DNA from 2 places in the Pseudomonas sp. TE3911 genome. Region 1 is predicted to be linked to the other one. Evidence: predicted binding sites of a transcription regulator. Region 1 holds the regulator's gene; the other holds the start of a gene.
The links. Region 1 encodes FliA, which starts transcription of late flagellar genes. Its sites were predicted from a motif close to CTAAAGTTTNNNNNNNNNNNGCCGNTAA; they were not measured.
Positions count from the first base shown of each region.

Region 2: ACVWXD_RS04975 (methyl-accepting chemotaxis protein) is a predicted target of FliA. The motif match lies at 2,559-2,586, and genes of this name have one in related genera.

Region 1 covers NZ_JBSSFP010000001.1:862,250-867,853, forward strand. The annotation lists gene flhF (flagellar biosynthesis protein FlhF) at 10-1,326, shown strand; gene fleN (flagellar synthesis regulator FleN) at 1,433-2,266, shown strand; gene fliA (RNA polymerase sigma factor FliA) at 2,263-3,003, shown strand; gene ACVWXD_RS04045 (chemotaxis response regulator CheY) at 3,174-3,548, shown strand; gene ACVWXD_RS04050 (protein phosphatase CheZ) at 3,567-4,355, shown strand; gene ACVWXD_RS04055 (chemotaxis protein CheA) at 4,367-5,604, shown strand, end outside.
Region 2 covers NZ_JBSSFP010000001.1:1,081,218-1,086,821, reverse strand. The annotation lists gene ACVWXD_RS04980 (lactonase family protein) at 1-228, shown strand, start outside; gene ACVWXD_RS04975 (methyl-accepting chemotaxis protein) at 232-2,289, opposite strand; gene ACVWXD_RS04970 (DUF3144 domain-containing protein) at 2,625-2,915, opposite strand; gene ACVWXD_RS04965 (tRNA (adenine(22)-N(1))-methyltransferase) at 2,955-3,647, opposite strand; gene ACVWXD_RS04960 (FadR/GntR family transcriptional regulator) at 3,661-4,371, opposite strand; gene ACVWXD_RS04955 (MFS transporter) at 4,711-5,604, shown strand, end outside.

The sequences.
Region 1 (5,604 bases):
TAGTGGGTTATGCAAGTTAAGCGTTTTTTCGCCGCCGATATGCGTCAGGCCATGAAACTGGTCCGTGATGAGCTGGGCGCCGACGCCGCGATTATCGGTAACCGTCGTATTGCCGGCGGTGTCGAGCTGACGGCTGCCCTGGATTACACCCCCTCGGCGCTGGCGCCGCGTGTACCGAACATGGAGCTCGAAGACGAGCTGCGCAAGACCGCTTCGCGCATCGTCTCGGCCCAGGCTGAGCTGAGCATGCGTGGCGACAGCGATACCACCACCAATCGCCAGTTGTTCGCCGGGCTGCCGCTGACCGCTGCCGAACCATTGGTTGAGCCGACTTTCGTCGAGCCGCCGCGTCCTGCCGCGCCAGCCCCGGCCGCCGCAGTTGACCAGCGTGTGTTCGACTCGATGCGCTTTGAGCTCAACGGCCTGCGCGAACTGCTGGAAGTGCAGCTCGGCTCGCTGGCCTGGACGCAGCTGCAAGGCAGCAAACCGCAACAGGCCAACCTGTGGCGTCGCCTGCAACGCATTGGCTTGTCCGGCCCGTTGTCCCGCGACCTGCTGGCCCTGACCACCGAAATCGAAGAACCACGCCAGGCCTGGCGCATGTTGCTGGCCCACCTGGCGCGGATGATCGCTACCCCGGAAATCGAACCCCTGGAAGAGGGCGGTGTGATCGCCATGGTCGGCCCCGCCGGCATGGGCAAGACCACCACCCTCGCCAAGCTGGCAGCGCGTTATGTGCTCAAGTACGGCGCGAATAATATCGCGCTGGTGAGCATGGACAGCTACCGGATCGGCGCCCAGGAGCAGCTCAAGACGTTGGGCCGCATCCTCAATGTACCGGTGACCCACGTCGACCCGGGCCAGTCCCTGGCCAACGCCCTCGATCCGCTGCTGCGCAAGCGCGTGGTGCTGATCGACACCGCCGGCTTGCAAGCCAGCGACCCGGCGTTGCGCATGCAACTGGAAACCCTGGCCGGGCGTGGCATCAAGTCGAAAAATTACCTGGTGCTTGCAACCACCAGCCAAAAACAGGTTCTTACCGCTGCGTACCATAGCTACAAACGCTGTGGCCTGGCCGGTTGCATCCTCACGAAACTGGATGAAACCGCCAGCCTGGGTGAAGTGTTGAGCCTGGCTATCAGTCATGAATTACCGGTTGCCTACCTGACCGACGGGCCGCGGATCCCGGATGATCTTCATCTGCCGCGCCGTCATCAGTTGGTCAGCCGTGCCGTCAGCGTGCAAATGCAAGAAGAGCCTAGCGAGGAAGCGATGGCCGATATGTTCGCCGACCTCTACCACAACCCGGCAAAACGGGTCGGTTGAAGTCAGGATGAACACCGTGAAATGTACCTACATTGATGGTCTGCAAGCGATTCACGCGGCCAAGCCATGTAGCCTGCGTCTAAGCAAGACAAGGTAAAGAAATAAAATGGGCAGCATGCATCCCGTACAGGTGATCGCGGTGACCGGCGGCAAAGGTGGCGTCGGAAAGACTAACGTGTCAGTGAATTTGTCCCTGGCCCTGGCAGAGCTTGGCCGTCGCGTCATGCTGCTGGATGCTGACCTGGGGCTGGCGAACGTCGACGTTCTGCTGGGACTGACGCCCAAACACACCCTTGCCGATGTGATCGAGGGGCGCTGTGAGCTGCGCGACGTGCTGCTCCAGGGCCCTGGCGGGATCCGCATCGTGCCGGCTGCCTCCGGTACCCAGAGCATGGTGCACCTGAGCCCGGCGCAGCATGCCGGCCTGATCCAGGCATTCAGTGATATCGGCGACAACCTCGACGTGCTGGTGATCGACACCGCCGCCGGGATCGGCGAGTCCGTGGTCAGCTTCGTGCGCGCCGCGCAGGAAGTCCTGCTGGTGGTCTGCGATGAACCCACCTCGATCACCGACGCCTACGCCCTGATCAAACTGCTTAACCGTGACTACGGCATGAACCGCTTCCGCGTCCTGGCCAACATGGCCCAGAGTCCGCAGGAAGGGCGCAATCTGTTCGCCAAGTTGACCAAGGTCACGGATCGCTTCCTCGATGTCGCCTTACAATACGTCGGCGCAGTTCCCTACGACGAGTGCGTGCGCAAGGCTGTGCAAAAGCAGCGTGCAGTCTACGAAGCGTTCCCTCGTTCCAAATGCGCATTGGCGTTCAAGGCTATTGCCCAGAAGGTCGATACCTGGCCGTTGCCCGCCAACCCTCGTGGGCATCTGGAGTTTTTCGTCGAGCGATTGGTACATCAGACGAGCGCAGGACCGGTGCTATGACAGCGAATGGCTACAACGCCTACAAGAAATCTGCCCGTGACAGTCAGGGTGAGTTGATTGAGCGCTATGCGCCGCTGGTCAAGCGTATCGCCTATCACTTGCTGGCTCGCCTGCCCGCCAGCGTGCAGGTCGAGGACCTGATCCAGGCCGGCATGATCGGCTTGCTCGAAGTGTCGACCAAATACGACGCCAGCAAAGGCGCGAGTTTCGAGACGTATGCGGGTATCCGTATCCGTGGCGCGATGCTTGATGAGGTGCGTAAAGGTGATTGGGCGCCGCGTTCGGTGCACCGAAATACGCGCATGGTCAGCGACGCAATTCGTGCAATTGAAGCAAAAACCGGTCGCGACGCTAAAGATCATGAAGTTGCGGCCGAACTCCAATTGAGTCTCGACGATTATTACGGGATTTTGAACGATACCTTGGGCAGCCGCCTGTTCAGTTTCGACGACCTGTTGCAGGACGGCGAACACGAAGGGCTGCACGAGGACGGCGCGAGCGCGCATATGGAACCGTCACGCGACCTGGAAGATGAACGCTTCCAGGGTGCATTGGCGGACGCCATTGCCAACTTGCCCGAGCGCGAGCGGTTAGTGTTGGCGCTGTATTACGACGAAGAGCTGAACCTCAAGGAAATCGGTGAGGTCCTGGGGGTCAGCGAATCGCGTGTCAGCCAGTTGCACAGCCAATGCGCAGCCCGCTTGCGGGGGCGTTTGGGAGAGTGGCGAGCGCGCTGACAGGCAGTGTGGGGAGCATTGCAAAGCGATACCGCGAAGGTGATAGGCCTTCGTGGGTTCGATCCGTGGTGCCCCCGGCAGTCCTTTTTGTGTAATGCCTGTTGATTGAAATGGCGCGTCCAGGTGCTGGGCGCGTTTAAGACTGCTTGGAGGTCGAATTGGACAAGAACATGAAAATCCTCATCGTTGATGACTTCTCAACGATGCGGCGGATCATAAAAAACCTGTTGCGTGACCTTGGGTTCACAAACACGGTCGAGGCGGATGACGGCCTTACGGCGATTCCGATCCTCAACAGCGGGAGCATCGACTTTCTGGTAACAGACTGGAACATGCCGGGCATGACCGGTATCGACTTGTTGCGCCACGTGCGTGCCGACGAAAAACTGCGCAGCCTTCCCGTGTTGATGGTGACCGCCGAAGCCAAGCGTGAACAGATCATCGAAGCCGCCCAGGCCGGGGTCAACGGTTACGTAGTCAAGCCATTCACTGCACAGGCCTTGAAAGAGAAGATCGAAAAGATCTTTGAACGCATCCACGGCTAATGCCATCGCGGGGGAGCTATGGAGCATAAAGAAACGTCACAGGGAGACTTTGAGTCGACCCTGAAAAAGCATGCTCACCAGTTGGTCGACAGCCTTGAAAAAGGCCACTTCGGCGACGCGGTGCAGTTGATCCATGAGCTCAACCAGACCCGTGACCGCGGCCTGTACCAGGAAGTGGGCAAGCTCACACGCGAGCTGCACAGTGCGATCGTCAATTTTCAGATTGACCCGCACATGCCCCAGGCCGAAGAAATCTCGCAGATCACTGATGCCACCGAACGCCTGTCCTATGTGGTCAGGCTGACCGAAGCCGCGGCCAACCGCACCATGGACCTGGTGGAAAATGCCACGCCTCTGGTCAACGGCATGGCCAATGAAGCCCAGGCCCTCAGCGTTGACTGGGGCCGCTTCATGCGTCGCGAAGTCGGGGCTGAAGAGTTTCGTGAATTGGCCCGTCGGGTCGACGGTTTCCTGTCGCGCAGCGAACAGGAAAACCGCACTGTTTCTAGCAACCTCAATGACATTCTGCTGGCCCAGGATTACCAAGACCTCACCGGTCAGGTGATCAAACGTGTAACCCAGTTGGTTACCGAAGTGGAAAGCAATTTGCTCAAATTGGTGCTCATGGCTGGCCAGGTAGACCGTTTTGCCGGCATCGAACATGACCGCGAAGCGATCCTCTCTGAAAAAGATCCACAAAAACATCTCGCCAAGGGTGAAGGTCCGCAGATTCATGCCGATAAACGTGAAGACGTTGTGTCAGGTCAGGATGACGTAGATGACCTGTTATCCAGTTTAGGCTTCTAAGGAGCACCCACATGAGCTTCGGCGCCGATGAAGAGATCCTTCAGGATTTCCTTGTAGAGGCCGGCGAAATTTTAGAGCAACTGTCCGAACAACTGGTCGAGCTGGAAAGCCGACCGGATGATGCGAACCTGCTCAATGCAATTTTTCGCGGTTTTCATACTGTAAAAGGGGGCGCCGGCTTCCTCCAGCTCCATGAGCTGGTGGAGTGCTGCCACATCGCCGAGAACGTGTTCGACATCCTGCGCAAGGGTGAGCGTCACGTTGATTCGGAATTGATGGACGTGATTCTCGAAGCACTGGATGCGGTCAACGGCATGTTCAGCGAAGTTCGCGAACGCGCCCCGATCACGGCTGCCACCCCGGAACTGCTGGCCGCCCTGGCGCGCTATGCAGAGCCAGCCGACACCACGGCAGCGCCGGTGGTTGAGGCCGCGCCTGAGCCGGTGGCGGAGCCTGAAGCGGATGTGACGGACAATGAGTTCGAACAACTGCTCAACTCCCTCAGTGCCGTCAAGGCCGAAGCTGAAGCACCGGCCGCCGTTGCCCCGGCAGCGGCACCGACCAGTGAAGACATCACCGACGCCGAGTTCGAATCCCTGCTCGACCAGTTGCACGGTAAAGGCCAGTTCGCCGCCGATGCGGTGGCGCCTGTCGCGGCTGCCGAAGCGCCTGCGGCCCCGGCCAGCACCGACATCACCGATGACGAATTCGAAGCCTTGCTTGACCTGTTGCACGGCAAAGGCACGTTTGCGGTCGACGCCCTGCCGGAAGTGGCGGCAGCGCCTGCTGCTGCTGCGGCGGCTGCCAGTGCCAAGCCTGCGGACGATGGGTTGATCTCTGATCACGAATTCGAAGCGCTGCTGGATGATTTGCACGGCAAGGGCAAGTTCAGCGAAGTCGCCCCAGCGGCTGCAGTCGCCACGGCAGCACCGGCTGCTGCTAAAGCGGCTGCGCCTGTGGCAGCGGCCAAGCCCGCAGCCCCGGCTCCAGCTCCTGCGCGTGCGGCTGCGCCACCACCGGCGGAAAAACCCGCCAGTGAAGCCGAAACCACCGTGCGGGTTGATACCGCGCGTCTGGACGACATCATGAACATGGTCGGCGAGCTGGTACTGGTGCGTAACCGCCTGGTGCGCCTGGGCTTGAGCAGTGGCGATGAAGCCATGCAGAAGGCCGTATCGAACCTCGACGTGGTGACGGCTGACCTGCAAACCGCGGTGATGAAAACCCGGATGCAGCCGATCAAGAAAGT
Region 2 (5,604 bases), 220 kb from region 1:
GCGGCTACGGGTGGCCTGACGTTTCTCGACAACTACCCGGTCGAAGAGAAACAACCGCGCAATATCGCCTTCTCTCCCAATGGCCAATGGTTGCTGGTGACCGGCGAGAAAAGCGACAAGGTCGGTACCTACGCGGTCAGCGGCGCAGGTGCGTTGAAGCGCGTGGGTGAGGCGGCTTCAGGCAAAGGTGCGCTGTGGATTGAAGTCCTGCGCACCGCAGCCAAATAGCACTCAGCTCAAACGAAACCGCGCGGTGTTGTCACTCAACGCCTGGCTGCCCTTGCTCAAGGTGTCCGCCGCCCGGTTGACCGCTCGCGCGCCATCCAGCAAACGTCCTGCCGCCTGATCGACTTGCTGGATGTTGCCGCTCACTTCGTCCGCCGTCGCCGCTTGCTCTTCCACCGCTGTGGCGATCTGCGCCAGGGTGTCGGTGACGTTCTGCACCGCGCCGGCAATCTCGCCCAAGCGCGTGCCCAGGCCGGTGACGGACTCGGCGTCGGTCAATGCTTGCTCGCACGCAGCGCCCATCAGCGTAACGGCCTGGCTCACGGTCGCGCGCAGGCTGTCGACGGTGCCGGCGATCTGCGCCGTGGAGGCCTGGGTGCGTTGGGACAGACTGCGCACTTCATCGGCCACCACCGCAAAGCCCCTGCCCTGCTCGCCGGCGCGAGCTGCTTCGATGGCCGCGTTGAGTGCGAGCAGGTTGGTCTGCTCGGCGATGCCGCGAATCGTGTCGACCACCGACTGAATCTGCTGCCCCTGCTGACTGACTTGCTGCAAAGCATCAGCCGTATCGGTAAGGCGTTGGTTGAGTTGCTGGATGCTGGCCGTGGTGCGTTGGCTGTCGCGGCTGCTGTCTTCGGCGATGCGTCGTGTTTGCTGGGCACTGCCCGACGCTTGTTCACAGCTTCTGGCGACGCCCATGGACGTCGCGGCCAACTGCGTAGCGGCGGCGGCGATCTGGCTGATTTGATGCTGCTGGTCTTCGACTTCGCTGAGGGTGCTGCCCGATTGCGAATTGAGGGTGAGGACCGCCGAGCCGAGTTGCTGGGTTTCGTGGTTGACCCCCAGCAGGCTGGTGCGCAGTTGCACCACCGCCACGTTCAGCGCGGTGCTGATCAGTGCCAGCTCGTCCCGCCCTTCCACCGCCACTTCGACGCACAGGTTACCGTCGCGCAAGGATTCGGCCAGGGTGGTGATGCCTCTTGCGCTGCGCTGTATGGAGGCTTGCAGGCACATGAACAGGTACAGCGCGGCCAGGGCCAGCACGCCGAAGGTCATCGCCAGAGGAATGAAGCGTTTGTTCGCGTCGCGGTGGTAGTAGCTCAAGCGCTCGTCCAGGGAGGTCAGCGACTGCACGCGCAGTGCGCTGAGCGAACCGAGCATGGCGTCGACACTGCGCTCGAAACCGGCGATATCGAGCTTGATGGTGCCGCCGAAGACGCCGTCGTCCAGAACTTTAAGCTCGTTATCCAACAGTTGCAGGCTGTTGTCGTACTGCGCAGTCCAGGGCTCCATGCCGTCGAATTGCTTGGCCTTGAGCGCAGCCGCCGCCTTGGCCAACTGGTCGCGCGCGTCGCCAATGCGGCTGCGCAGGTCGCGCATCTGCAAACGGCTTTGCAAGGTGAACTGCCCCGAAGCAATGGACGACTGCCCGACGCCCGCCATACGACCGATACGCTCGATCAAGTCTGGCGTCTGCTGTGTGCCCATCTGCATGAGCATGTAGGTTTCCAGCCAGGGGTCGAGGATCAGCCCGGCGTCCAGGGTGATCTGTTCGCGCAGGGTTTGCATCGCGCTCAGCGCCGAGGTGAAACGGTCGTAGCCATCCGGCCACCAACCCACGGTGCGCAGCGAAGCGGAGTCCATGCCTTTGACGGTGGCCTGCAACGCCTCGTAGCGCGCGAGGATGTCGGCGCTGGCGTTCTGCGCTTTGAGCTCATCGCCCAAGGCTTGCAGGCTTTGCTGGATCAGCGGGAAATTCGTATCGACCTTGTCCATCGCCGCCTTCGCCGCCGGCGTCGGCGCGTGCAGGATGTCCGCCGCTTTCCAACGCGCAGCCAGGTTGCGCTGAGCCGTCAATTGACCGTCCAGTGCATCCAGGGCCAACAGTTGGCGCACGCCGGACTGCTCGGTGGAAATCACGCCTAATTTATCGCGATAGTCCTGGCCGATCATCCAGAGGCTCCCAGCCAGGGGCAGCATGAACAGGAAAAACAACACTTGGAATTTGCGCGCAAACCCCATACGTCCGAGCAGGCGGATACCGGGTGATAACAAGCTGTGCATGTCCGACTACTCCCTCAAACAACCCACGTGGTGCACGGTGGGCCAAGCCGTGAAATGACTAACGGCAAAGTGCCATGTCATTGATTAGCTTGGCTCTAGCAAGATACGGGCCGCCGAACAACAGCCCTGAAACAGGGCGGGCGGCACGCTTTTGGAGCCGATGGAGTGCTCGAAAATGGGGCAAAAGCACTCAGTGTTGGCAAGACTGCTGTAACCGCCGGAGACGACTGGCCCAGGTGCAGTCCAGAACACCTTTATTCACAGGCATCCTATCGGCAGCAAACCAGCCAAACTTGAAGGGCGCCGCGCTTTATGTGAGAGGCAGTGAGCAATGACTATTTGGCCTGCATGTAGCGACTGAAGTTCTTGATGTGATCGTCCAGGTTGTCCTCAAGCATCAACCGATACTGATCACAAAAATACTTGAGCATCGCCTCGCGCTCCTCGGCCATGTGCTCACCGGACTTGAAGTTGCGTGCGCACGCCCAGGCGTTGAACCGCGTCGTGCCGAACATCATTGAAGCGCTGACTTGGCCGAGGTCTTCGAAGGTTTTCAGCTGTTCGTTCGACAGTTCGATGTGCGCGTCGGCGCGATCGTAGAAGGCGTGGTCGGTAGCGTCTGCCATTGCGGGGTTCCTGATTTATCACGGTTGAATGGGTGTGTATCAAGCCAGCAGTGTGAGCATCCACCGGATCTGCTGGCTAATCTCTTGGAGCTTCGCCTCGGGCACCGCCTGCGCACGCTCAAAGGCAGCCAAGGTCTTCTGCCTCAGGCGTAACGCGCGCTGCCACTTGGCCAAAAACACCGGGCTACGGGCCTGCATCAGTAACGGGCCGAAAAATAGTTGTTCGGCGGTATACACCACAGGGTCTGCGCGCTCAGCGACGATGATTTCGTAGTAAAAGCGGTTTTCATGCAACAGCTCTTCGCTGACGATGCGATAGCCATTGCGCATTAACCAAAGGCGCAGTGGTTGCTCACCGCCATTGGGTTGCAGGATCAGCCGCTCAGCGCCGCTCAGGTGGGCTTTGCCGGCCTCAAGGATGTCGCGGATCGTCTCGCCGCCCATGCCGCAGAGGCTGATGGCCGTGATGCCGTCACGCGCTTCGATGGCCGCCAAGCCATCGGCCAGGCGCACAGTAATCTGCTGCTCCAGGCCATTGTCACGCACGGTCCGTTCGGCCGCCTGGAACGGTGTGGTCGCGACCTCTCCCGCCAGCGCCGCGTCGATCACGCCACGGCGCACTAACGCCACCGGCAGATAGGCATGGTCCGAGCCGATATCGGCCAGGCGCGCGCCATTCGGCACATGCGCTGCCACGCGCTCCAGGCGCATGGACAAGGTGTGTTCGTTCAACCTGTGTTCCTTATCATTCCCCGGAAAATCGATCCCGGCTGTTAGTCAGATGCAACACCATGGCGGCGCGTGCGGCGTCCGGATCCTGGCGTTTGATCGCATTGAAAATCGCCTCATGCTCCAGGTTCGCCAATTGCCCGAGTTTGGCAAAGTCCGCCCCTCCACGTTCGTCCACCTTCACCTGAGTTCGCGGAATCATCGCGTTACCCAGGTGCAACATGATTTCGGTGAAGAAGGTATTGCCGGTGGCTTCGGCGATCTGCTGGTGGAAGCGTTTGTCCTCTTCCACGCAGCTGTCGTTGTTGGCGAGAGAGGCCTGGTAGTCGTCCAGTGCTTCGCGCATGTGGGCCAGTTGAGCATCGGTGCGACGCAGTGCAGCCAGCGCCACCGCTTGCACCTCCAGGCCCAGGCGCAGTTCCAACATGTTGCGCACGCTGGCGACCGTGTCCACATGCAAGCGCAAGCCTTGTTGGGCGCTCTGCTCCAGCACAAAGGTGCCGATGCCGTGACGCGTCTCTACCAGCCCCGAAGCCTGCAACTTGGAGAGCGCCTCGCGCACCACCGTCCGACTGACGCCATGCTCCAGCACGATGGTGGATTCCGACGGCAGCTTTTCGCCGGGTTTCAACTGGCCGAGCAGGATGCGCTGGGTCAGGGCGTCGACCACGCCCTGGGCCAGGTTGGTGGAGCGTTTACGCACGGGGGTTGGGGTTTCATTGGGCATTACTGCAAGTCCACGGGGTTGGGCTGGAGCGAGCTTAACACCCAGACAAAGGACGCCGCCGAGGTTGATTGAAAAACCATCCAACTTGTATGACAACCAATCTGATGGCGGACCCGCTCGACGGTTACCGTCACCTTCAATAAGGTGTCATTTAAACGCCTAAAACCCGGACAAAACCTCAATAAACATTGGCTAATAACAAAAAAATCATTCCAGCAACGACCTTATAAACACAAAAACATTAATCACTGGATTGCGAATTCCAGAAATCAACTTGTATGATGTCTATCAACAAAACACGCAAACCCGCATAAAAATAATCAGGGGGAGTTTTGAATTGTGAACAATTCAAGCCATGCATCTGCCGCTCCACACAGTGATCCGGTCCTCGCGCGCGCCGTGCGCAAAGTGAAGAGCCATGTGCTCCCACTGTTCGTGATCATGTTCATCCTCAACTACATCGACCGGGTCAATATCGGCTTTGTGCGCACGCACATGGAGCACGACTTGGGCATCGGCGCAGCGGCCTATGGGTTCGGTGCCGGGCTGTTCTTCATCGGTTATGCCCTGTTCGAAGTGCCCTCCAACATGCTGCTGCAAAAGGTCGGCGCGCGTATCTGGCTGACCCGCATCATGTTCACCTGGGGCATCGTCGCGACGATGATGGCCTTCATCCAAAACGAAACCCACTTCTACATCCTGCGCTTTCTGCTGGGCGTGGCCGAAGCCGGCTTCTTCCCAGGAGTGATCTACTACTTCACACGCTGGTTGCCGGGCGCAGAGCGCGGTAAAGCCATTGCGATTTTCCTCAGCGGCTCGGCGGTGGCCTCGTTGATCTCTGGCCCGCTGTCGGGTGTGCTATTGCAGATCGAAGGCTTTGGCTTCCACGGTTGGCAATGGATGTTCGCCATCGAAGGCCTGGCCTCGGTGGTGATCGGTTTCTTCGTGTGGTTCTGGCTGGACTCCAAGCCCCACGACGCCAAATGGATGACTCGCGAAGAACAGGACGCACTGGTCGGCGCCATCGACGAGGAACAACGCCAGCGTGAGGCGCTGACCAGCGTCAAACCGACCCTTGGCAAGCTGCTCAAGGACCGCCAGATCCTGCTGTTCTGCGCCCTGTACTTCTGCATCCAACTGACCATTTACGCGGCGACATTCTGGCTGCCGAGCATCATCAAAAAGATGGGCGACTTGAGTGATGTGCAGGTGGGCTTCTTCAACTCGATTCCG